DNA from 3 places in the Priestia sp. SRI_019 genome. Region 3 is predicted to be linked to each of the others. Evidence: riboswitches for the same ligand, from Rfam matches in the RefSeq annotation. Region 3 holds a riboswitch; each other region holds the start of a gene.

Region 1 (8,320 bases), on a different contig from region 3:
ATTTTATAAAATGCTCTTTTCATTTTACCTATTGCATAAAATATTGCATAAAAAGTGCGCTTATAAGTTTCTGAATATTTTTATTTTATTTTATTTTGAAAACGATTTCATTTCTTTATTATAGAGGGATAGGGGATTTTCGCCTCATGTATTTTACGGTTTTGTGGGTTGATAGTAAGGGAAAAGTTTGTTAGTTTTAGGAACCATAAGATGTTTGCATGGCGAGTAGTGCTCGTTTCATGCATAAAAAATGCATAAAGGGGAGATTTCGTGGATATTGGTGTTTATATTTCACTGGGCATTTATTTTGTAGGAATGCTTGGAATAGGATGGTATGCCTACACAAAAACAACTCAAGACGTATCGGGTTACATGCTAGGCGGACGCGGACTAGGTCCGGCTGTTACTGCGCTTTCAGCAGGTGCTTCAGATATGAGTGGATGGATGTTAATGGGTCTTCCGGGATCCATGTATGTGACAGGTCTTTCAAGTTTATGGCTTGCAGTAGGTTTATCTATTGGTGCGTATTTAAATTATTTAATCCTCGCTCCGCGTCTTCGCACTTATACGGAAGTAGCGAATGACTCCATTACAATTCCGGACTTTTTTGAAAATCGCTTTGGCGACCATGCCAAGGTTCTTCGAACAGTATCAGCGATTGTTATCTTTATTTTCTTCACTCTTTACACTTCAGCTGGTATGGTATCAGGCGGACGATTGTTCGAATCGGCATTTGGTGTGAATTATCAAATTGGCTTATTTGTAACAGCATCTGTTGTTATTGCCTACACCCTTTTCGGTGGATTTTTAGCCGTTAGTTTAACAGATTTTGTTCAAGGTGTTATTATGTTTCTTGCCTTAGTTTTAGTACCTATTGTAGCTTTCACCAATGTTGGAGGCGTTAACACAACAATAGATATTGTACAGGACATTAATCCAGCATATCTTGACATTTTTAAAGGTACGACCGTTTTAGGTATTATATCTTTCTTAGCCTGGGGACTTGGCTATTTCGGACAGCCTCATATTATCGTTCGCTTTATGGCTATCTCTTCTGTTAAGGAGTTAAAACCCGCCCGTCGTATTGGAATGAGCTGGATGATTATTTCTATTATTGGTGCTATGCTGACAGGACTTGTTGGGATTGCATATGTAGAAAAAACAGGTATGAAACTAGCAGATCCTGAAACTATTTTTATTAAATTTGCGGATATACTCTTCAATCCGTTAATTACTGGATTCTTATATGCAGCTTTACTAGCGGCAATTATGAGTACCATTTCTTCTCAGCTGCTTGTAACGGCAAGCTCTGTTACAGAAGACTTTTATAAAACATTTTTCCGACGCAAGGCCTCTGACAAAGAGCTTGTGACGGTTGGAAGAGCTGCGGTTTTAGGTGTTGCAATTATTGGCATTTTGCTTTCTTTAAAACCTAGTGATACGATTTTAGGGCTGGTTGGATATGCTTGGGCTGGATTTGGTTCAGCTTTTGGTCCTGCTATTTTACTAAGTCTTTACTGGAAGCGTATGACTCGATGGGGAGCACTTGCAGGGATGATTGTAGGTGCTGCTACAGTATTAATTTGGGTAAATACTCCATTGAAAGATGCCCTTTACGAAATGATTCCTGGGTTCTTTTTAAGCTTATTAGCTGTTGTTATTGTAAGTTTACTAACAAAGAAACCGTCAAACGATGTTCAAAATCAATTCATTGAAATGAAAGAAATATTAATTAAAGAATCGAAATAAACAAAAAGAAGCTGAAGAAAAGTACGTTAGTTGAAGGAAGATCCGAACGAATTTGATTCTTGATGAAGAATCAAATTCGTTCGGATTTTTTTATTGGTATGGTGAATGTAGATTTCATGTATGTAGGTGCTTCTAGCGTTTGATTTAGTTATGTCTCAATCTCTTTTTGTTTTTAATCTCCTTTTCTTATCATATATATACTAAAGATCAATAAAGGAGGTTTTTGGTATGCAACATTCTTATTTCCCTTATGAACCTACACAGCAACTGCGCGTAGATACACAAAATAGAGAAATTAAAGTAACTGGTGAAGGAAGTGCTTCAGCCATTCCAAATGAAATTTCCATGACGATTGGAACGCGCACGGAAAACCGAGATGTTCAAGAAGCCTTAAAAGAAAATTCAGCTGTTTCAAATACTCTGCTGCAAGAGATAAAAAAACTTGGAATCAATGACCAGCAAATTGAAACAGCTTCGTTCACTATAAATCCTAAATATGATTACAGCGATGGAAAATCGATTCTTATAGGATACGAAGTACAGCACTTATTTAGAGTAAGAGTACAAGATGTAAAACAAGCTGGCGATGTTTATAACGCTACGTTTTCAAGCGGAGCCAACGTAGCGCAAGATCTTCAATTCCACGTTACAAATGATGATAAATATGAACAAGAAGCGATAAGCAAAGCTTTGCTTAACGCTAAAGAAAAGGCCTTTACCATTGCCAACACGCTGCAGCTCCCTATTAACCAAATTCCTATTTTAATCGAAGAAGGACCTGTCTATCAGTCATCTGGCTCCTCGCCTAAGTTATTAGCAGCCTCTCCCCCTATTCAAGCTCAGTCCTTGATTGTATCTGCTTCTGTAAAAGTTACGTACACGTATTAATACTTGTGGTAAACTATAGATTATTATAATGAAGAAACTAATCTAAAGGAGCTCTTTGCACAATGACTTCTGAACATTTACTAGCAGCTTATCAAACCCTATGGTTGAACCGTTCGTTCGCTTCTAAACAAGCCATGACAAGTGAAGATCAGCTTCACGAAGCCATTATGAAAGATTTAAAAGATGAAATGACTCATCCACGCGTCCGGCAAACACCGTATGTAAAATATCACCTTGGCATAAAAAGAATTCTAAACAGCAGTCTTTCCTCTGATGAAAAAGTTGCGCTTGCGTCCCTATACACAAACCTTTTAGATAGCTGTGTATAACGATAAAAAAGGACTTCCTTGACGGAAGTCCTTTTCCTTATTTAATTAACGCTTTTTCTTCTAAGCTTTGAAAAACAGCGTTAAAGTCTTGCTTCAAATCCTCAAATTCCTCTAACCCTACTGAAAGGCGAAGGAGTGAATCAGTAATTCCTTTTTCTTCACGTACTTCTTTTGGGATACTTGCATGAGACATTGTTGCAGGATGCGTTAGAATGGATTCAACTGCACCTAGACTAACGCCAATTGAAGCTAATTTGACTCCTTGTAAAATATGTCGTGCTACTTTTTCATCCTGTACTTGGAAAGAAATCATAGCTCCGTATCCATTTGCTTGTTCTGAAATCAGTTTGTGATCTGGATGACTTTTTAAGCCCGGGTAGTATACACGGCTCACTAGAGATTGTTCTTCAAGCCATTTTGCAAACTGTAGCGCTGTTTTTAACTGCTGATCTAAACGAACTTTTAATGTCTTAATTCCTCGAAGCAGTAAAAAACAATCCTGCGGTCCCAAGATAGCACCAAAAGCATTTTGTACAAACTTTACTTCTTCTGCTAGCTTTTCATCGCTTACTACAACTAAACCGCCAATGACGTCACTGTGGCCGCTGATGTATTTTGTAGCACTATGAATCACAATGTTTACACCAAGGTCAATCGGCTGCTGTAGATAAGGTGTTAAAAACGTGTTATCCACAATTGTAAGGAGATTGCGCTCCTTCGCCAAACTTGCTACTGCTTTAATATCCGTTACCTGTAAAAATGGATTTGAAGGGCTTTCGATATAAATGGCCTTCGTATCTTTTGTGATAGCTTCTTCTACTTTCTCAACCTTCGTTGTATCAACAAAAGTTGTTTTGATACCAAACTTTGAAAATAATCGTGTTAATACACGATATGTCCCGCCGTACGTATCATGTGAAACTAAAATTTCATCCCCTGATTCAAAAATAGATAACACCGATGAGATAGCAGCCATACCTGATGAAAAAGCAAAACCAGCGTATCCATTTTCTAGCTGAGCAATGGTGTTTTCTAAAGCCTCACGAGTTGGATTTCCTGAACGAGAATAGTCATAGCGGCCGTTGTTCGTCTCATCTTCTTGGTTAAATGTAGATACCTGATAAATAGGTACGTTAACCGCTCCAAAATGACCGTCAATTCCTGTATTTGCATGAATTAAGTTCGTTCCAAATCTATGTTTATTATTGTTGGTATGCATCAAATGCCTCCTTCAAATCTTTAATTAAATCATCTGCGTGCTCAATTCCAACTGATAATCGCAGTAAACAGTTTGTTACTCCGACACGATTTCGAATTTCCTCCGGAATATCAGCATGTGTTTGACGAGCTGGGAATGTCATTAAACTTTCCACGCCTCCTAAGCTTTCTGCAAATGTAATAACTTTGACATTTTCTAAAAGTACTGACACGATGTCAGGGTGTGAGACAGCAAAAGAAATCATGCCTCCAAATCCAGTTGCTTGTTTCTTCATGATTTCATAGCCTGGATGTGTTTCAAGACCAGGGTAATACACTTTTTCCACGAGATCATGAGCAGTAAGCCAATTTGCAATTTTCAGTGCGTTTTCATTATGCTTTTCCATACGAAGCGCTAGCGTTTTAACACCGCGTAATAACAACCAGCTGTCCTGTGGACCTAAGATTGCCCCCGCTGCATTTTGATAAAAACGAATTTTCTCTCCTAAGCTACTACATCGAGCCACTACAAGACCAGCAACTACATCATTATGACCCCCAATGTATTTGCTTGCGCTATGTATCACAATATCTGCTCCAAGCTCTAAAGGACGCTGATAATAAGGCGACATGAAGGTATTGTCAACGATAGTAAGCAAATCATGCTGTTTAGCTAACGCAATTGCTTCTGGCAAATCAGTCACGTGCATCATTGGATTCGTAGGTGTTTCAATAAATAAAGCTTTTGTATTAGGACGAAGCGCATCTTTTACTTGTTCGAGATGGGCTGTGTTGACGTACGAAACAGTAATTCCTTGCTCTGAAAAGATTTCATTTAGTACTCGGTACGTTCCTCCGTATAAATCCTCTGATACAATTAAATGATCTCCGTTTTTAAATAGTGCTAAAACTGCCATTACACCCGCCATTCCTGAAGCGAATGCTACTCCTACTTCTCCTTTTTCCAAAGCAGCAATTGCTTCTTCCAATGCTGTACGAGTAGGGTTTGCCGTACGTGCATAGTCAAATCCTGTACTTTGCCCTAAAGCAGGATGAGCAAATGTTGATGCTTGGTAAATGGGTGTTGTAATAGAACCTGTTGAAGGGTCACGACCTACTCCTGAACGAACTAATAAAGTTTCAATTTTCATCTATTTCTCTCCTTAACTCAAAATAAAAAACACTCTTCACAGATGGAAGAGTGTTCGTTTATACACGATTTCTCTCATCTGTTAGAACAATACTGATGTTCCACAGGAATTAGCACCGTTCAAATGAATGTTTCATTTGATGGTTGCCGGGCATCGCAGGGCCAGTCCCTCCGCCACTCTTGATAAGAGTTCTATATAATTGTTGGTGGTTAACGTTTGTTGTTAATAACTTTAATAAAGATTTTCTTTATTGTCAACATAATTTTCTAAAAAATTTAAATCATCTCATTTGTTTATTCAATATACTTGTCCTGATAAGCACATAAAAAAAGAGACGAAAGCGAGGTCTCTTTTTCTAAGGCAAGTGCACAGATTTCACGTGAGCTAACTTCCAATACATACTTTCTCCATTTGCCGTAATTAGTTCAACAATATTATTAGAAACTTCTTTAAGTACGCCAATTTTTTCTGATTGATCCCCTAAATCTAATACGACCAGCTGATTTTCATATTTTTTAAGCTGCTCTTCAAAGTTTCTGACAAAAGGTGCAGAGGCAGGTCTTACTGGGAGCTCTTTGTCACTTAAAGAATAAGGGGTTAACTCATTGCTGTAAGGGGTAAGCCATTTCAAATGATGCAGAGAAACAAAGACATTTTTATACACTGGAGAATAAAACACGAGATAATCATTCAGCACGCTTGTAATATAGCCATGCAATGATTTCCCTCCCGTTACATAAATTTCAATAAATTTCCCTTTTGCCTGCTGTAAAATATTACGGTAAGAAATTCGCTGACTTTCTTCTATTAAGTTCTCTTCTATTTCACGTAAAACCGTATAGTCTTCTTCAGATACTTCCCGCAAACCATGCATGTGTAAAAGAGGAATATACAAATAATCATGTCCATTATACAAAACCATAATATCTAATCCAAGATCAATAAGTCTGCCAACAAATGTCGTTTTACCTGAAATATCTAACTCCACAATTTTATTGATATAATGATTCATACTCATTCTCATTCTCCTCCTTTTTCCCATATGATAGAAAAGGTGCTTTATAAGCACCTTTTATGTTCCATTTCATCATGCTTTCCAACGATAATTTTTCGTTTTAATAACTTTCTCAGCCGGTGTTGAAGAGCGTGAACCCGTACGGCGTCCTCGAGAACGATCGTCTGTGCGTCCACCCGTGCGGCGTCCTGTACGTCCACCTGTACGTTCTCCCGTACGGCTTCCTGTACGTTCTTCTGTAGACTTTGCAGCTTCAGTCTCTCCATTTTCTTCTGTTTCTTCATTATTTTGATTGTTATCGTTTTGTTTAAAAGCCCCTTTTGCTCCTACACAAATGGTTTTAACGTGTCTTGGCTGTAAGCGTAATACTTGATTATTCTGCACAAGTGTAAATGTACCATTTCGGCTTTGTACTAACACGCCCTCTACAGCTTCAGGTCCTCCATTATTGATTGATACCCATTTATGAGAAAGGTGGGCAAAAAGATCGTTAAAGCTTTTGGATTTCATATATTCTGGTTCTTGGCTCACTAAGAGTTCATTTGCAGATTGATTAGTTTGATCTCCATCGTTGTTTTGATATTCACTCACACTCTTAACGTGTTCAGTATTAATATAGATGACACCGTCGTCTTCTGTGAGTAGTACTATATAAGCAGATTCAAATGAACCTAAGACATCAAGAAGCTGACCTGCTTTTTTCTCCGGTCCACCTTGGTTAACCTGCACATATTTAGTTTTCATCAATGATAAAGTTGTAGCAAAAGTTTTCCCTCGATATAATTCTAATTCTGCGCTAATTCCAGTAAACGTTTGTGCCGAATTTGACATAGTATCTTCAGTGATACTTTTTACATGCGCTAAGTGATAATATACAAGTGTATATTCTTGTTGATTATTATTTTGGTTGTTTTGATTGTTTTGGTTGTCATTTTCACCATTATTGTTATTATTGTTATTGTTGCTTTCCACTGCTAAGATTAAATAATCTGATTGCACGTCAACCAAATAACCTGTTTTAGATTCAGGTCCTCCACGATAAACGGTCACCACTCTTCCTTTTAGGGGTTTGAAGTGAGAAGAATAGCCTTTATCAGGCATTTGTATATTTTGGCTGCGTTTTTCGCTTGATTTTTGGCGCGGATTTTGATTTTGCCCTTGTTCTTGGCCATAGTAATAGTTACTCATTGTTTTTCCTCCTTATTAGTTATCCTTATTGGTCATCCATACTGTATATATACGTATCATGTACAGCTATTGATTTCCTGCATTTGCCTATTATTAACAAAATCCACTGTTGCCTATAAATTTCCTATAAATCTATCTCTTTTTAAAGAGTCAAAAGGTTATTTTCAATATACGCTGTTCGTTCTTTTATAAAAGACAGCATAAATTCGGGTTCTTTATAAAATTGCTCCAAGTTATCTTTTACGTAAGGATCTTTTAATACATAAGGAGCAATATACTCATGCAGTTGATAAATGATTGGTTTCATGTATTCTATTGTGAATTGATTATTTAGAACATTGTTCATTTTTTGAATATATCGCTTTTTAATGCTGTTTACCGCCAGTAAGCGAGCTGTAAGCGTATTAAATCCTTGTGCGCGGACATAGTCTCCTTCCATTACTTTTCCATTTACATCTCTTCCCCAAGTTGCATCATAATCCCATGGAATTAGTTCAAAGCGCCCGCTTTCATGATTTAGATAGAGGGCATAGTTATGGACAAAACCGTCGTAATTCTGCATACAAATAATACCGACTAACCAAGATAAGTAGCGGTCGACGTTCAGATACTTCTCAATATTCTGTTCGAATTCCGTATTTGTCCACGTATTAAGATTAAATATAAACTTTTCTAATTTTTCCTCATCCCCTTCTTTCACTGCTTTATCTTCATATCCAGATAACAAAGTTGTTTTCGGCCTTTTATCCAAATCGCTCATCAAAGAAAAATTAGCATCTCCGTCCACTGCATAAAATATGGAT
Region 2 (8,320 bases), on a different contig from region 3:
GTATTTGGTATACTAAACTCACGGCATGTTCTACAGAGAAAGGGGCTTAATTGCATATGAACAAACAGCTTGGAACATTAATGTTTGTTATTTTTATGGTATTTGTCGGCTTCGGAGTGATCATCCCCATCGTACCTGAAGTTATTCGTGCCACGGGTGCAAGCACGGTCAATTTAGGAGTACTAATGGCTAGCTATTCGATCGCATCTTTTATTACCGCACCTTTTTGGGGGAAGCTTTCCGATATAAAAGGCCGCCGTCCCATCTTACTTTGGGGCTTACTTGGCTTTAGTGCAAGCTTTTTTCTTTTTTCGGTGGCAGAAAACTCTCTGACTCTAATGTATACGTCACGCATCATCGGAGGTTTGTTTGCCGGAGCGGTTATTCCTTGTGCTTTTGCATATGCTTCTGATAGTACAGATGAAGAAAACCGCACGAAAGCAATGGGACTGTTAGGAATGTCGATTGGCTTAGGCTTTATTTTTGGACCGGCATTAGGCGGTGTCCTTTCATCTTTCGGCTTGTTTGTTCCCTTCGTTATCTCTGGTATCTTATCACTGATTATGACAGCGTTCTCATTCTTTACGTTAAAAGAATCTTTACGAAAAGAATCTGCTGATAAAGTACAGACATCGAGGTGGCATGACTTCACGTCAGATTTTCAAGGAGCTATGAAGTATTTATATGTTCTTTCATTTTTAGCGACTTTTACGCTCGCTGGTTTAGAAGCTACTTTTCAATTTTTTCAAATAGCGAAAATCAATGCTACTCCTACGACAATCGGATGGATGTTTATGGCGAGCGGTTTAACTCAAGCGCTGATTCAAGGCGGTGTGCTGCAGCGATTTAAAAAAGGAAATGAAAAAAAGCTGATGGCTATTGGCTTATTGGTTTCAGCAATAGGGTTTACGTCTATTTTATTATCTTCTAGCGCCGTTAATGCTACCTTATTTTTGTGCATATTTACAGCAGGTAATGCCCTTATTCGTCCTTGTGTCCTCTCATTAATTACGATGAGAACCAAAGTAGGATATGGCTCTGCTTCGGGGTTAACCGCCTCAATGGATAGCTTAGGGCGTATTTTTGGCCCTCTGCTTGGTGCATTTGCCTTTAAACTCAATATGACGCTGCCTTTTATTATTGGGGCAGTTGTCACTTTAGCTGCTTTACTGCTGATTCAGCGCCATACAGCTCTAGATTATTCTGAGCAAACACTCTCATCGTAGAGGCTGGGACAACATTATTTTAGTTGAAAGAAGATCCGAACGCGTTGGATTCTTGCTGGAGAATCCGGAGAATCCAACGCGTTCGGATTTTTTATTATTATGAGTATGCTAGATGCGTTGATTGGACAGCGAGGCGGAGAAGCGGAATAGGAGCGGAAGCGACGAGGAGGCTCAGCGGCCGCACGCGAAAAGCGAAGTCTTGCACGAAAATCAACAGCCAACTCCTACCTTATGTCGCTAATTTGTTGGTCTTTGGATTAATTTAACGATGTCTCAATCTCTTTTCATCGTTACTAACACAAGATTATCAGCAGCTGCAGTACGTTTTATAATTAAAAACTGATGCGCTTTGTACAGCTTAATCGCAGGTGTATTTCGCTCGGCTGTCGACACGATGCATTCACATTTTGAATATATTTGAAGTACATGTGTTAAAAGACGGCTTCCGATTCCTTTTCGAAAGTAACGAGGACGCACAACGAGGCGGCAAATCGTTAATCGCTCATTCTCTATTTCAAACGACAGCACGCCAGCTAGCTTACCTTCAATCATTTCTCCGATAAACACTTCCTTGCTGTTCATAATATCTTCTTTGCTTTCTGTAAGCTGAGGAATATCTGAAAAACCAATGAGCCTTGCTTCTTCTTGATAAGCTTCTATTTGTACAGCTACTATTTGAAGAGCGATATCCACTCTTTGATGTTCGAGGATTTGAAGCATGAAAACCACTCCATTTCTTTCACAAATTTAGACAAATTCCATGTTTTCACTATATCCAAACGCCTTCCTTGTACATATTGTATTATGTACCGAATTAGCCAGGAGGTGTTTATATGCATATCACTGCTGAAAGAATTAGAGAAGCAACAGAAGCGATTGCTTCTACTGAGCTTGAAACGTTTATGTACCAAGAGCCAACTGCTCTTCACAGACGCTCTCGTCGTCGTTCTACTCGTCGCACTACTCGCCGTTCTACTCGCCGCACTACTCGCCGCACTACTCGTCGTTCTACTCGCCGCACTACTCGCCGCACTACTCGTCGCACTACTCGCCGTTCTACTCGCCGTTCTACTCGCCGTTCTACTCGCCGCACTACTCGCCGCACTACTCGCCGCACTACTCGTCGTTCTACTCGCCGTTCTACTCGCCGTTCTAGCCGTCGCCGCTGTCGCTGCGGTTCACCTTGCTGCTCATACCCATGGTTTAATAAATCATTTGGCTGCTGCTTTAAAGGGCATGGCTGTCGCCGCTAAATAAATCTAAAGCAAGTCGAGTTTAAACTATACGCGGCTTGCTTTTTTTAAGATTTTTATTTTACATAATCATTCGTTTTACTCTTCTTAAAAAAGAAAACAACGTATAATAATGGGAAAGAATCTCTCTTAAGAGGAGGCCTATCCATGCACTTATCTTTTGATCATCTTGTTCATTTTTCACCTGATCCTATTAAAGCTCAGAAAGAACTAAACGAATACGGGATAAATGTCATTAAAGGCGGCATCCATGAAAAATGGGGCACTTTTAACACATTGGCTTATTTTAACCTCAGCTATATTGAATGGCTTGGGCTTAGAGACATCGCGTTCGCTCAAACTGTTACAGATAATGACCTTATTCAGCAGCTTGTTAACGAACATACGCCGTTTGGTCATTTTGGGCGATTTGCCCTTCGTACAGATGATATAGATTTGCTCATAACCAATCTGAAAGACAAGGGCTACAGTGTAAAAGGCCCTGTAGCGGGTTCTCGTCAAACCAATGATGGAGAAAGACTTCAATGGAAAATGTGTTTTATTGAAGCTGACCACGATTCCCTGCCTCTTCCTTTTTTTATTGAATGGGGTGAACCAGAAGAAAAACGCAAGCCAAAGCTAGCGGATCTTTCTTCCCACCAAGCTGGTCAGCTGCAGCTAAAAAATATTTACTGTGCTGTACATAACCTCGAAGAATCCATCAGCAAGTGGACGAAACTGCTGGGCGTTCAGTCTGGCGAAAGCTACAAAGACTCTTTACTTGATGCACGTTGTCAAAAACTATATGTCAATGGAGGAAACCTTATTTTTTGCAGCGGAACACAAGGTGTTGTCCATGATACATTAAAAAAAGTTGGAGAGCGTCCATTTTTGGTTGAATTGGATCACGCTCTAACATCGCAACAAATTACCGTACAAGGAGCTTCGTTTAAATTCAACAAATAAAGATCCGCAGGCGGATGTTTATTTCTGCGCTTCTTTTATAGCTTGATAAATGAAATGAGGCAAAATTTCAAAGGAATACTGAACGTCTAATCTTTCGGTCCATTGATGCGCATCTCTTCCCAGCGGTCCAATGTTCAGCACCGGCATCTTCAGCTCCTCTAGCTCTTCTAGCGGGATATGATACCCTTTATTCCATAGCGGCATATTGGCTACTAACGTGTTAAATGTATGAAGCGGATGCTGCAGGCTGGCATAGCTTAAATCCGAAATTCCGCCAAAATAACTTTGTTCAACTAGCTCCACTTGGAATTGCTCTTTGGCAGTTGCCTGTACGTTTGACAAAATCTCTTGTACAAAGGGATCATCATGTGAACAAACGGCCGGATAAAAAGGCGGCGTAAAAAATAAGACCATCATCGGAGCTGCTTCTTTACATAAACCAGCTAAAGAGTTTACTAAGTTAATGGTTTTATTTCTATCATCATCCTCTTGTTCCAAAAGTGCCGCTTCCATTTCTTGCACATATTTTTCACCGTGCTGTTTGACTGCATGAGTATAAAGTTCTTCATACGTCCATACGTTCACGTCAAGAGATGAACCCTCCATTCCCGCAGCGTACTGCCTAGCGGCTTTATTATAATGTTTTTTCACATTCAAAGCCGCTTTGTCAGCCGATTTCAACAGCAGATCTGTTACTTCTTTAAGAGAGCGGTTTAACATAAATAAATTAAATAATACAACGGCAGAGTGCGGAACTTGAACTGAATACTCTTCTTTTAAATCTTTTTGTATCAGCACCGTAGGAGGTGGACTCGTTTCATCTCTTACTTTTTCGCAAAAATCAACGTTTAATTCTATTTCTTTTGTTAAATAAGAAGCTAGTAAATTAGCATTTAACCCAGCTAGCGGTTCCCCTACATGAGTTTCTTTTCCATAACACAAAAAGCTTGGCATGATCTTCCCAATCGATCCTGAGTACACATAGTTCGTTTGATCTCCGGGATAGCGGCTGAACACTGGTTCTGCATTTAGCATGAGAGAAAAATCCAGCTGATGTTTGCGGGCAAGTTCTAAAAGAACAGGCACTGCTTTTCTCATCCCAAGCGAATTTACTTCTTCATCCGGCACCGACAGCAGCAGGATGTTTCCGTCAAACTCTCCGTTGCATGCTCGTTCAACCATACTGATATGCAGGGCAATGCCTGCTTTCATGTCCATCGTTCCTCGGCCAAAAAGCCAGTCTCCTTTTATCATATCCTTTTGTACGTGTGCTGGAACTTGTTCCATATGGTTATAAAAAGTACTCGTTAATGTATGAGCGTGAAAAGCATCTTTTTTCCACTGTCCATAATCTTGTACATCCACTACATCGTAATGACTTACGAGTACAACTGTTTTATTCGTATTTTTCCCTTGAACAAAAGCTGTGACAATCGATCGCCCGTCTCCTGTTGAATGAAGCTCGACCTGCTCGTTTTTTTGAAAGTAAGGCAGCTTCAATAAATACGACGCTATCGATTCAGCCATTTCCACTTCTGCCATCGTTCCTGTCACGCTAGGTATAGAAACCAATTCGCTTACAAGTTTTTTTAACTGTTCTTTTGTTTGATACAAAGATGTTTTGTTCGACATACCCTTCATCTCTTTCCTTTTTCTAAATTTTCTATCAAACAAAACCATTCGTCAATCCCTTTGACAGAGACCCTTTCATTCTATCCCTATGTATCATAGTATGGCGCTGCCTTTACGCACATGATAAAAAAAGAGTGCGCGGCTAGGGATAGCACCGCACACTCTTTTTTTACTTTTGGTCATCTTCTAAAAAGTCTAGGATACGATCAATAAGCTGTTCGCTTCCTGCATCGTTTCCGTGTTCAAGAGACATTTCCATTTCAATGCTCCTTTCATAAAATATTCTTGTTTTATAACATACCACAATTCATTTCGAATGTAACCTTTAATTTGTGTAAAAATTTCGACAATTTATGATTAATTTTGAAACCTAGTGAGTAATGATTATACCCACCAGATTCTTCGGTTGTCAAAAAACATGCTTTCTATTTAAAAATACTTAAAAAATAGAGGCGCGAGCAGACTTCTATAACAGACAGCCTACTCGCTCAAGCTTGGAACAGCATGATGAATAAATTTCTAGTTCATTTGCTTTTTGTACATCTTTAATATCTATGCCTACAGCATATGTACGAACTTGGTTTTCGACCACAATTTCGTAAAATGTTTCTAATTCACGATAAGCTACTTCATAATGCTTTCCTAATAATTTCACGGCTTCCTTTAATGCTTTCTCTCCTGTATGTGCTGCAACTGCTGTATGACTCATAAAACCCTCTCCTTTTAGAAAAATAAAAAAAACTCATTTTGCTTTGATGCAAAATGAGTTTTTCACCCGTTTTATCACCCAAAGCACATGCTTTGCTGGTAGGAGCACCTTACATTCGTAGGTTGCTGTGGAGTCAAAGAGCCAGATCTCTCGTCCACTCGTGATAACTTTTTTAATTTAAAATTTATTTTATCAAACAATTTCATCCGCGTAAATAGAAAAATAAAAATATTTTAATTTTTTTGGTAATGGAATGAATTCAAAAAATGAAAGCTTAGATTAGCAAAATAAGAAGCTGCTACAAGTAATGCCTCTTCATTTAATGAAAAAGAAGGATGGTGCCATTCATATTCTCCAGCTGTACCCATCCATACAAAAAATCCTGGTACATGCTGCTGATATACGGCAAAATCTTCTCCTCCAGGCGATTGTTCAGCTTCTACGACTTGATAACTAAGATCTTCTGCCGCTTTAATAGCCATTTTTTCCAGCGTATCATCATTGTTGACTACAGGAAGATATGGATACCATTTAACGTCTACTGAAGCCCCGAAAGCTGCGCCAATCCCTTCAGCAGTTCGTTTCATAAGAGCCGGTATTTTTTCTCTCGCTTCTTCTTGAAAGGTACGCACCGTTCCTTCAAGCGTTACTTTGTCAGGAATGACGTTCCACGAGCTCCCTCCGTGGATTTGAGTTATGCTGACAACAACATTTTGAAAGGGGCTGAGATTACGGCTGACAATGGTTTGTAAACTAGTAACAATTTGACCAGCAGCAGCAATCGGATCTACTGTTTTTTCAGGGATGCCCGCGTGACCTCCTACTCCTTTGACGTCAATTTCAAAACGATCAACGCTTGCCATTAAAGGTCCCGGTTTGATACCTATGGTCCCTACAGGAAGATCCGGTTTGTTATGCATCCCAAATATCGCTTCCACTCCTTCAAGCACACCTTTTTCCACTAGCATTTTTGCCCCAGAAGCCGTTTCTTCGGCTGGCTGAAAGATAAATCGAACCGTACCGCAAAGCTCCTGCTGACGCTCTTTAAGAAGGATAGCTGCTCCGATTATAGAAGCCGTGTGAAAATCATGGCCGCATGCGTGCATAACACCGTTCACTTCAGAAGCAAATGGCAGATTGGTCTTTTCTTCAATTGGCAGCGCATCAATATCAGCTCGAATAGCGATAGTAGGTCCCGGCTTTCCTCCCACAATTTCTGCTACTGCTCCTACGTCTAATTGGAATGCATCCGCTGTAGAAATATCATAGTGCTTTAACCACTTTTTAATACGTTTAGTTGTTTCATATTCTTTCATTGAAAGCTCTGGAAACCGGTGCAGCTCACGGCGTATGTCTATTAGCTCATTTAGTAGTAATTGATCTGTCATCTTTATCACTCTTTCACATTTCTTAATTTAGATCACTTCTCTATCTTTTACGACAAAGAGTGTACCTCATTGAATTTTTTATAAAGAAATACGGTCGTATAACCTTCTGCAAGGTGCTTTTCTTTAGCTTGAACATATCCTTTTCGTTCATACATCTCAACTAACCAAGGATGTTCTTTTGCTGTTCCTAAAGACACACCTGGTGATTTAAACGTATTTTTTATTACCTCTTCCTCTACTAGATACAGCAGCTTAGAACCAACGCCTTTCCTGGCAAACGACGGGTCTACTGCAAACCACCAAAGGTGCGGAACAGCAAACGGACCTGGATGTTCTCCCCAAGGCATTCGTATCGACACAGTTGCAGCGATTCTTTTATCTTCTTCATATACATAGCAAAGGTTTTGAGAAATATTTTTCTTAACGAGGGCAAGATCAGCAGTAGCTGCTAAGAAAGGAATGCCTAGCTCTCGAATAGGCTTATATGCTTGTAGAGTTAAGTTCAATAAGTTATCTGCGTCGTCATTTGTTGCCAAACGGAATTCATTTTTCATCTCTTCGTCTCCTTATGTAGTGCTTAAATATTTTATTTAACTTATAAGTTTACTAAGAATTAAAAAAGACAGACTGCCGCCTTGCGTACTCACTATACAACTGCTTTTATAACGTGTCAATTCTATTTATCGTTTTCTATAAAGGGTATAAATAAAACAAATACACGCAGAAAACTGCGCGTATTACGTACATATCAAGATAGACTTCAGGACTCACTTACCGTAGATTTTAAATTAGCGGCCAACACCACAAGTTCTTCTATAGATGCTAACTCCTCCTGTGAAGCCGCAGCTACTTCTTCAGCGTAAGCAGCTGCTTGTTTAGCGATCTCCGAAAGGGCCATGACAGACTCCATTACCTTAAATGAATACCCATCAATCTCTCCTGTTGCCTTTGTCATTTTGTTCATTTGTCCTTGAGCGGCAAAGACATCTTCAATAATTGTGGAAAACTGTTGCGTTACATCTTCGACAGTGGCAATGCCAAGCGTGACTTCTTCTGTATTGACTTCCATGTTTTGATAAGCCTGCTTTGCCTGCGCTTCAATTTCTTTTAACAGATGACTGATTTGTATAGCGGACGTTTTAGATTCTTCCGCTAGCTTACGTACTT
Region 3 (8,320 bases):
TTGGCTTGGGTATGAAGTCGTATATGGTGTTCGAGACAGCAGAGAAACCGATACATTTTTTAAACGAACCACGGCAGTAGGGTTTTACCGTGTTATGAATAAGCTAGGAATTCAGCTCGTTCAAAATCACGCTGATTTTCGTCTCATGAGCAAACGTGCTCTTGGTGAACTTATGAAATATAAAGAAGGCAACGTCTTTTTACGAGGCCTTGTACCATTAGTAGGATTTCGCTCCACGGAAGTCACATATGACCGCAAAGAACGGACAGCGGGCGAATCAAAATATCCGTTAAAGAAAATGCTTGCTTTTGCATTTGATGGAATTACATCTTTTAGCGTAGCGCCGATACGCTTATTGACGCTGCTTGGAGGAGCTTCTTTTCTCTTTAGTATTGCGTTTGGTATTTATGCGCTGATTCAAAAATATTTAGATCATACGCAAATCGGCTGGACGTCTCTTATTTTATCAATTTGGCTTGTAGGCGGCCTGCAGCTAATGGGAATGGGTCTTGTCGGAGAATACATTGGCAAGATTTTTAACGAAGTGAAACAGCGTCCTAAATATGCGATTGAAAGAGATTTATATACAAAACACTCATTAGACACACAAAAAGATTTGCTTATGCATTAATAAGAAGCTTCTCCTAAATGGAGAGGCTTTTTTGTTAAAGCGTTTATCATAATTTTTAAGTGAACAGGAAATGCTACTACTAAAATTTCTAAGGAGATTAACATCTATGAAAAGACTATTTTATACAGCCAGCACTTTTTGTTTTGTTTGGCTTGCTTTTGCAACTATTCATGTTAGTGCTCTTTCGATTGAGAAGCTTCCAATGAAGAAATCATCTGAACAATGGTCGGTTGAACTGACAAAAGCGAGCATGACGGGAGATAATCAGCTAAAGTGGAAAAATAATGTCTATCATACATATGGATTAACCGTTGAAAACATTGGAAAAGACGTAGAGCGCGTGCAGGTCCAAGCTTTTCGGCACGAAGGAAAAAACAAGACGAAATACAGCTTGTTTTCTCCTATTGAAAGGTCTAACTTAAGCAAAAGCGGTCAGCGTTTTCGCTATGCCAATTTTGCTGTTCCTGGAAAAGCAGCAGGCTTAGACATCATGATTAACTGGACGGATGAACGAGGCAATCATCAAGAACATTTTGAATTTAAATAAAAGTCTTCGCTTAGGCGAAGACTTTTTTTGCAGGAATTTATCTCTGCATGTGGAAGACGAACACGAAAGGAGAGGTCGTAATGATTGTAAAAGCTACTGAAGAAGAAATACAGGAAATTCGGACGAAATCTGCTGATGCACTGTTTGAAGGAACAACGCATCAGTTTCAACCGTCAACTGAACGCGTAAATGAATTAATTGATAATGCCCTTCAAAAAGGATGTTATTATTTAGTATCTAGACAAGAAAATAAACTCGCAGGCTGGGTTCTTGCGGGACCATCTGCCGACTTCTTTTCAAAAGAAGAAATTGGCTTTATCTACGAGTTATATGTTTTACCAGAATACCGCGGGCAAGGTCTAGCCAAGCCGTTAATGCAAAAAGCAATTGATGAATTGTCTATCAAAGGCTACCCTGAAATGAGACTCAGCGTTCATGCTGGGAATTTTGCACAGCACGTGTATCGCGAACTTGGATTTATAGATAAACAAATATCAATGAGCCTGCAGGTGGTAAAACGTCCGTAACGTTGGTGAATGTCAGCGAGTCCATAAAACATAAGATGTTATACATGCGATGAGGTTCGGTAATGAAAGTAAAAGTAAATAAGTAGCCCAAACGGCGCCTTTATCTAGTACTTCAACGGCGCCTCCACCTGTATTGTCTGAAGGGGGGGGATCTTCAAGCGCGTTCATAATCAAAGCCGCCGCTGCTAAAATAATTCCTCCAATGCTTCCGGTTGTTTTGACAATTGCAATATGGAAAGTAGATGAAAAGGCAATGCTGAGAAGCAGCAGCAAGCTTCCCAAAAAAGCAGATAACATATATCGTTTCATGTGCTCACCATCCTTTATGAAAGCATACCATATTTTACTTCTTTTTTCTTTTTATTGAAAAGCTATTGACGTAACCTATAAAACATATTAGAATAGTCAGAAATAATTTAAAAACGGAATATTCTTATCTAGAGAGGTGGAGGGACTGGCCCTTTGAAGCCTCAGCAACCACAATTATTGAATGGTGCTAATTCCAGCATAGCCTAGCTCTGACAGATAAGAAGAGGAATCTTTTTCTATGATGAAATCCTCTTCTTAGGAAGAAACATTTCGTATAGAAAAGGTGATGACATTGAACAATAGACAAACAGCGTTAAGCACTGATGATTATTTAGATCTATACTTATTAGCGAAAGAAATAAAAGACGAAACGTGGCAGCAGGAAATTTTGGCCGCGCTAAAAACGCAGCAAAACCGTTCATTTGAAGAAAAACAATCCGCCCTCGTTCAAGAGATATGGGAAGATTTTAAACAGTTAAATGAAGATATTTCTTTTACGTATCGTTTAATTCAAGAAGAACCAACTAACGAACAATTTCAGGCTAAATTAAGTCGCTTGAGAGAACGGCGGATCACGCTGAGCCGTGAGTTATATTTAGCTAAAAAACAGTATGTTGAACACACGCAATAAAAAGATCCGCTTGAGAAACAAGCGGTTTTTTTGCGTGAAAATGTTAGAATCGTTATATTTCGGGTAGTAAATAGATAAGACAAGCAAAGGAGGGATAACAGTGGCCCAAGGTGTATTATGTGAAGTGAATGAGTGCATGTATTGGAAATCCGGAAATAAATGCAGTGCAGAGTCCATTTACGTTGTGAGTCCTGAAAGTAGTCACCATGTTTCTGAAACGGAAGAACCTGGCTGTAAAACTTTTGAACCCGCGAGATAAATGCTAGTTTTTATAAAAAAGCATAAAATGAACGATGCGCTGACGGAGTTGAGTCGGCGTTTTTCTATTTTTTTAAAATACTATTACTTAGGTGCAATAATAAATACATAGTAAAAAAGCAGGGCCTATGTCTAATTGTGCGTTTAAACAAAATGATAAGATAATTTTTTTATTTTTCGACAAAAGAAAAGTGAGAGAAAGGTGATAGAATACAAATATACAGCCTAGCTGTCTTTTAGCACAAACTTATATGAAAGCGCTAACAAAAAGGCTGTGTTCATCTCGTTTTGACAGATTGGAAAAAGGGGAGACATTTATGCAGGGGAAAACTCAGGGGAAAGAATTGAAACGCGGGTTAGAAGAAAGACATGTGACGCTGATGTCCTTAGGAGCAGCCATAGGGGTAGGACTGTTTCTCGGATCTGCATCTGCTATTAAATTAGCAGGGCCAGGAATATTATTGGCGTACGGATTTAGCGGAATGATTATGTTTTTTATTATGAGAGCACTTGGAGAAATGGCGATTCAAAAGCCTGTTGCAGGTTCATTCAGCAAGTACGCACGCGACTATTTAGGGCCGCTTGCTGGTTATTTAACAGGTTGGAACTACTGGTTTTTATGGGTTGTAACATGTATGGCTGAAATTACAGCCGTTGGTATTTATATGGGGTATTGGTATCCGGATGTACCAAACTGGATTTGGGCGTTATCGGCGCTTGTCATCATGACAACGGTTAACTTCTTAGCTGTTAAGGCATATGGTGAACTGGAATTTTGGTTTGCACTTATTAAAATTTTAGCGATTGTATTAATGATTGCCGTTGGATTATTAATGATTGTGTTTGGAATCGGCAACGGCGGCGTTGCGACGGGTATTAAAAACTTGTGGGACAATGGCGGACTGTTCCCGAACGGGTTCAAAGGTATTTTGCTGTCGCTGCAAATGGTCATGTTTGCGTATTTAGGAATTGAAATGATCGGCGTTACCGCGGGAGAAGTGAAAAATCCGGAAAAATCTCTAGCAAGAGCGATTGATTCTGTCTTTTGGCGTATTCTTATTTTCTACGTCGGTGCGTTATTTGTCATTATGTCGATTTATCCTTGGCAAGAAATTGGTGCACAGGGAAGTCCGTTTGTATTAACGTTCGAAAAAATCGGCATTCCAGCGGCAGCAGGCATTATTAACTTTGTTGTACTAACAGCAGCTCTTTCTTCTTGTAACAGCGGTATTTTTAGTACAGGCCGTATGCTGTTTAACTTAGCAGAACACGGAGAAGCGCCAAAAGGATACGGCCAGCTTACAAAAGGCGGCGTACCGGGAAAAGCTGTTTTAGCATCAGCGGGTGCGCTATTAGTCGGAGTAGCGTTAAACTACATTGTGCCTGCCAAAGTATTTACGTGGGTAACAAGCATTGCAACATTCGGTGCGATTTGGACATGGGGAATTATTTTGCTTTCTCAAATTAAGTATCGCAAAACGTTAAAAACAGGTGAAGAGGCAAAGCTGAAATATAAAATGCCTTTATTTCCGTTAACATCTTATGTGTCACTTGCGTTCCTAGCGCTGGTAGTGGTTCTCATGGCATATAATCCAGATACAAGAATTGCAGTTGTCATCGGACCATTATGGTTTATCGGTCTTATTATCGCGTACTATGCAAAAGGATTCCACAAACGAAGTCAAGGTTCAGCTGCAGCTGAGCAAAAGCTAGTGAAATAAAAGAAAAGACCTCTTTCTTGAAAAGAGGTCTTTTCTTTTATTATATTTGTTCTTAATTTCCTATAAATAATTAGTTTAGGTAGGTTTCAATAATTGTTTCAATATCATAAGGAGTAATACCTTCATCAAGCGAATAAATAGTGTCAGCTTTTTGTTTGTCATGGACAAGTGTTCCTCTAGCTTGTGCGTGAAATGAAAAAAGATCATAAAGCGTTGGCTTCAACAGCTTTGTCATGGCTTTCCCCATAAGAGAGACAGATCCATTGTTTTGTTCAAGATTATTTTGAAATTCAACATGATGATGCAGCGAAATATCCGTCCAGATTAATTTTCGCTCTTGTAAATCAAAAATTAAAGGGATGGAGATGGTGGAATCACTAGCAAGATCTACTTTATTTTGTACGGTAGAAGGTTCGAATATTTCGCCGGACTCTACGTGCTGTCTCATCATCCATCCTCCAAAGCATTCGGGAAGCATAACAAAAGGTTGAACAGAAAATGAATAAACGTTCATCAATATATAACGGCCGCCTTTTTTTAGAATCGTAGGGATATGCAAGTCAATAAATTCACATGCCCCGTTAGGAGCAGATGTAATATCTCCGCTGTGAAAAGCTTTGAAGCTTTCTGAAGATAAGTTTGTATAAGAAATATGCTCTTTATACTGCCAGTTTTCATCGTAAATTCCGGCAGACAAATCAATATCTACACTACCGGTGTGCTCACCATTTACAAAGCCTTCTTTCCACCAAATGAAAAAACGAAGCGTATCGCCTTCAGGTATTGTTAATTTACTGCCTCTACTAATCGTTTTTAATGTTTTGCTGCTTGAACGCTGTGAAAATGGTATGGTTTGTTCACGCAATCGTTTATCAACCCATACATTTCCAAGAGGTGGCAGCTTGGAAAAACGGTCATGTAAAGCATCTTTGCAGGCATTTATTACACCATCACAAAGATTTTTACGAAGAGAAGGTAAGGGACTATCAAGCGCCATTACTTTGGACACATTCCCTTTTGGAAACACTACGCGCATATCTTGTCTATGATGTCGATGCTTCATATGTGAATAGAGCTGAAGCAGTACTTGCGTAGAGACATAATGAGCGACCGTTGCAAATGCTGTAATAATAGAAGCTGCTTCTTGTTCCCCAGTAGATAAGCGCAGTAAATGGTCAATTCGTCTAGCAAAGTCACCTGGACGTTTTTCTAAAAGTGAAACTGCTTTTGAGACGTCTTTTTGCTCGAGTGCTTTCTCTACTTTACTATAGAAGGTCAATGGTTTTTTATGATTTCGAACAGCATTAAACCCTTTAGCAGCGTGAGGAAATCGATGTTTGTATTCCCCAGGATGTAAAATTTCACCTAACCGAATCCACTTTACTTTATAGCGAAACATATCTTCTTCCGCGTTTGAAGTGCTCTCTAGCAGCTGCAACAAGCTTCGACGTTCAAAACGACTAAACTTCTTAAATAAAGTGGGTGATGAAAGGCTAATATCGCCATCAGATAAAGCGGTTGCCAAACGTAAAACGTCTGTTGCTGTTTTAAAATAAGAAGACAAGACATTAATAGGTAGTTTTTTTGTTTTAATTAAAACTGAGCTAACAAATGCAGCATTTTCTTTTTGAGGAATGACTTCTGGAAGTAGGTCTAATACATGTAAATTGACAAGAGACCATTCGATGTCTGCTCGATCCGTTTGCGATAATGAGGTATTGGCACCAATTAATTGACGGATCATAAGACCGAATTCTTCATCCGTTCCGAGGTCAATAATCCGCAAATCTGTAGTATCTAACAGGGGAAAAACATCTTGTTTTTCACTGTTTGGTAAAATCCCAGTCAGATAGTGAACCACGGCATTTATGTATAGTTCTGCTTCGGACGCTTGCATGACTTCATTTGGAAAGTTAGGATACATCGGTTTATATTTGACATGAGCGCCAACGAGTCTTTTTAAAGATAAGAGAAGCTGCTCATAAAAAGACATAAATTCGTAGAACGAAAGAGTGAGTAACCGATTAATTAAAGAAGCTGAAGCTGTAAATCCTAATGCCTCAATGTTTTTTAACATGGAAGCTACATAAGCAGGGGCTAATATATCTGATCCTTGCTTTATAATTACTTTAAATTGTCTTCTTAAAAAAATATCGTTTTTCATTCAAACACCACCATGTATGATTTGCACAGAAAAAGCCAGGCGCTGTGCTTCCTGACTTTGAATATATGTATAGTTATGTTAATGGATTAAGGAAAGAGATACCTCTAAATTCTAAGAGTTGGATGAGAAGGAAGAAGTATCATAGCCTTAATCTTTGAATATTGTACCATCATATTGAAAAGATGTAAAATAATAATAGTTTAGTAGGGCAGGAAGTTTTTTGTCTTTTTTATCTATCGAATTCTCTCAATTTTAAACCCATTATCAATTTGATGAAATCCGACTTTTGGATAGTAGTTCATAGCAGAAGGAGCGGAAAGTAAAATCAGCGCGGTTTCTTCGCCGATTTCTGATTGAACGTGTTTGATTAGCTGTGTACCGATTCCTTGCTTTTGATAATCTTTTACAACAGCTAAATCCGATAAATAGCAGCAGTAGCTAAAATCTGTTAACGCTCTGGCTATGCCAATGAGTTCGCTGTCGTTCCAAGCGGTAATGGTAAGAGAAGCATGATCGAGCATTCTTTGAATGCGATCAAGATCTTGTGCAGGACGTTTAATACCGGAATGTATAAATACTTCAGCAGCTTGTTCCGCACGGATTAAGACGTTAGTTTTATAAGTGATAGTCATTGCGTCATCTCCTTAATTTATAAGATATAGTCCAGTATATGAAGAAACTGAACTGAGAGTAAGTGTCAGAAACAGCGAATTTAATAGTATCAGTTAGAAAGGAAAGAACACTATGTTAGAGCTAATGCCTTTGCTTGATAAAAGAAAAGCAGATCCCTTGTACATGCAGCTTTATATCTACATAAAAAAACAAATTCAAAAAGGTACCATTCCGCCTCATGAAAAATTGCCTTCTAAACGAAAGTTAGCTCTTCATTTAAGCATTAGCCAAAATACGGTTGAAGCAGCTTATGTACAGTTAGAAGCAGAGGGATATATCGAGATACTAGCTAGAAAAGGAGCATTTGTAAAAGAGATAAAAAATGAAGTTGTGCTTCAAAAACAGCCTCCCGCCTATGTCTCTTTACCGCAAGAAGAACGGAAATCGACTGCTATTGATTTTAGCCACGGAAAGATAGATGTGGAAAAATTTCCGTATAATACGTGGAAAAAGCTAACGGTGCAAGCTATTTATCATGATGAAAGCCAGCTTTTTTACAGCGGACATCCACAGGGCGAACTGCTTCTTCGCCAAGAAATTGCGTCGTACCTTTACCACTCAAGAGGAGTGCGCTGCACAGCGGAGCAAATTGTGATAGGTGCAGGTACACAGTACCTCATGTGGCTGCTTTCTGTCATTCTAGGAAAAGAAAAGATAATTGGGTTCGAAAACCCAGGTTTTCACCGAACAAGGCACGTTTTTCAAGAACAAGGTATGTCGGTGCTCCCTATTTCTGTTGATGATTCTGGCTTGCAAGTCAAGGAACTGAAAGAAAGCGGAGCGGATGCGGTGTACATTACGCCGTCTCATCAATTTCCCATTGGTATGGTCATGCCGATAGCAAGAAGACTTGAACTACT

What was found. A riboswitch is a leader RNA that binds a small molecule or an ion and turns the genes downstream of it on or off. The one in region 3 is predicted to bind S-adenosylmethionine.
Region 1: linked by a shared signal. The riboswitch ahead of AC2YJL_RS16820 (trans-sulfuration enzyme family protein) and the one ahead of AC2YJL_RS04725 (hypothetical protein) in region 3 are both predicted to bind S-adenosylmethionine.
Region 2: linked by a shared signal. The riboswitch ahead of AC2YJL_RS17885 (hypothetical protein) and the one ahead of AC2YJL_RS04725 (hypothetical protein) in region 3 are both predicted to bind S-adenosylmethionine.

The regions. Positions count from the first base shown of each region.
Region 1 covers NZ_JBYCZN010000002.1:1,290,297-1,298,616, forward strand. The annotation lists gene putP (sodium/proline symporter PutP) at 271-1,749, shown strand; gene AC2YJL_RS16805 (SIMPL domain-containing protein) at 1,978-2,637, shown strand; gene AC2YJL_RS16810 (hypothetical protein) at 2,700-2,966, shown strand; gene AC2YJL_RS16815 (trans-sulfuration enzyme family protein) at 3,004-4,185, opposite strand; gene AC2YJL_RS16820 (trans-sulfuration enzyme family protein) at 4,169-5,314, opposite strand; SAM riboswitch class I at 5,386-5,503, opposite strand; gene AC2YJL_RS16825 (hypothetical protein) at 5,670-6,332, opposite strand; gene AC2YJL_RS16830 (spore coat protein) at 6,402-7,430, opposite strand; gene AC2YJL_RS16835 (CotH kinase family protein) at 7,660-8,320, opposite strand, start outside.
Region 2 covers NZ_JBYCZN010000002.1:1,499,708-1,508,027, forward strand. The annotation lists gene AC2YJL_RS17860 (MFS transporter) at 57-1,226, shown strand; gene AC2YJL_RS17865 (GNAT family N-acetyltransferase) at 1,500-1,946, opposite strand; gene AC2YJL_RS17870 (CotG/ExsB N-terminal domain-containing protein) at 2,060-2,479, shown strand; gene AC2YJL_RS17875 (VOC family protein) at 2,627-3,424, shown strand; gene AC2YJL_RS17880 (M20/M25/M40 family metallo-hydrolase) at 3,443-5,056, opposite strand; gene AC2YJL_RS17885 (hypothetical protein) at 5,523-5,765, opposite strand; SAM riboswitch class I at 5,834-5,935, opposite strand; gene AC2YJL_RS17890 (amidohydrolase) at 5,999-7,153, opposite strand; gene AC2YJL_RS17895 (GNAT family N-acetyltransferase) at 7,201-7,707, opposite strand; gene AC2YJL_RS17900 (methyl-accepting chemotaxis protein) at 7,914-8,320, opposite strand, start outside.
Region 3 covers NZ_JBYCZN010000001.1:921,844-930,163, forward strand. The annotation lists gene AC2YJL_RS04705 (glycosyltransferase family 2 protein) at 1-631, shown strand, start outside; gene AC2YJL_RS04710 (hypothetical protein) at 738-1,178, shown strand; gene AC2YJL_RS04715 (GNAT family N-acetyltransferase) at 1,259-1,705, shown strand; gene AC2YJL_RS04720 (hypothetical protein) at 1,718-2,014, opposite strand; SAM riboswitch class I at 2,136-2,237, shown strand; gene AC2YJL_RS04725 (hypothetical protein) at 2,301-2,645, shown strand; gene AC2YJL_RS04730 (DUF1540 domain-containing protein) at 2,746-2,904, shown strand; gene alaP (alanine permease AlaP) at 3,221-4,624, shown strand; gene AC2YJL_RS04740 (TerD family protein) at 4,695-6,788, opposite strand; gene AC2YJL_RS04745 (GNAT family N-acetyltransferase) at 7,022-7,420, opposite strand; gene pdxR (MocR-like pyridoxine biosynthesis transcription factor PdxR) at 7,533-8,320, shown strand, end outside.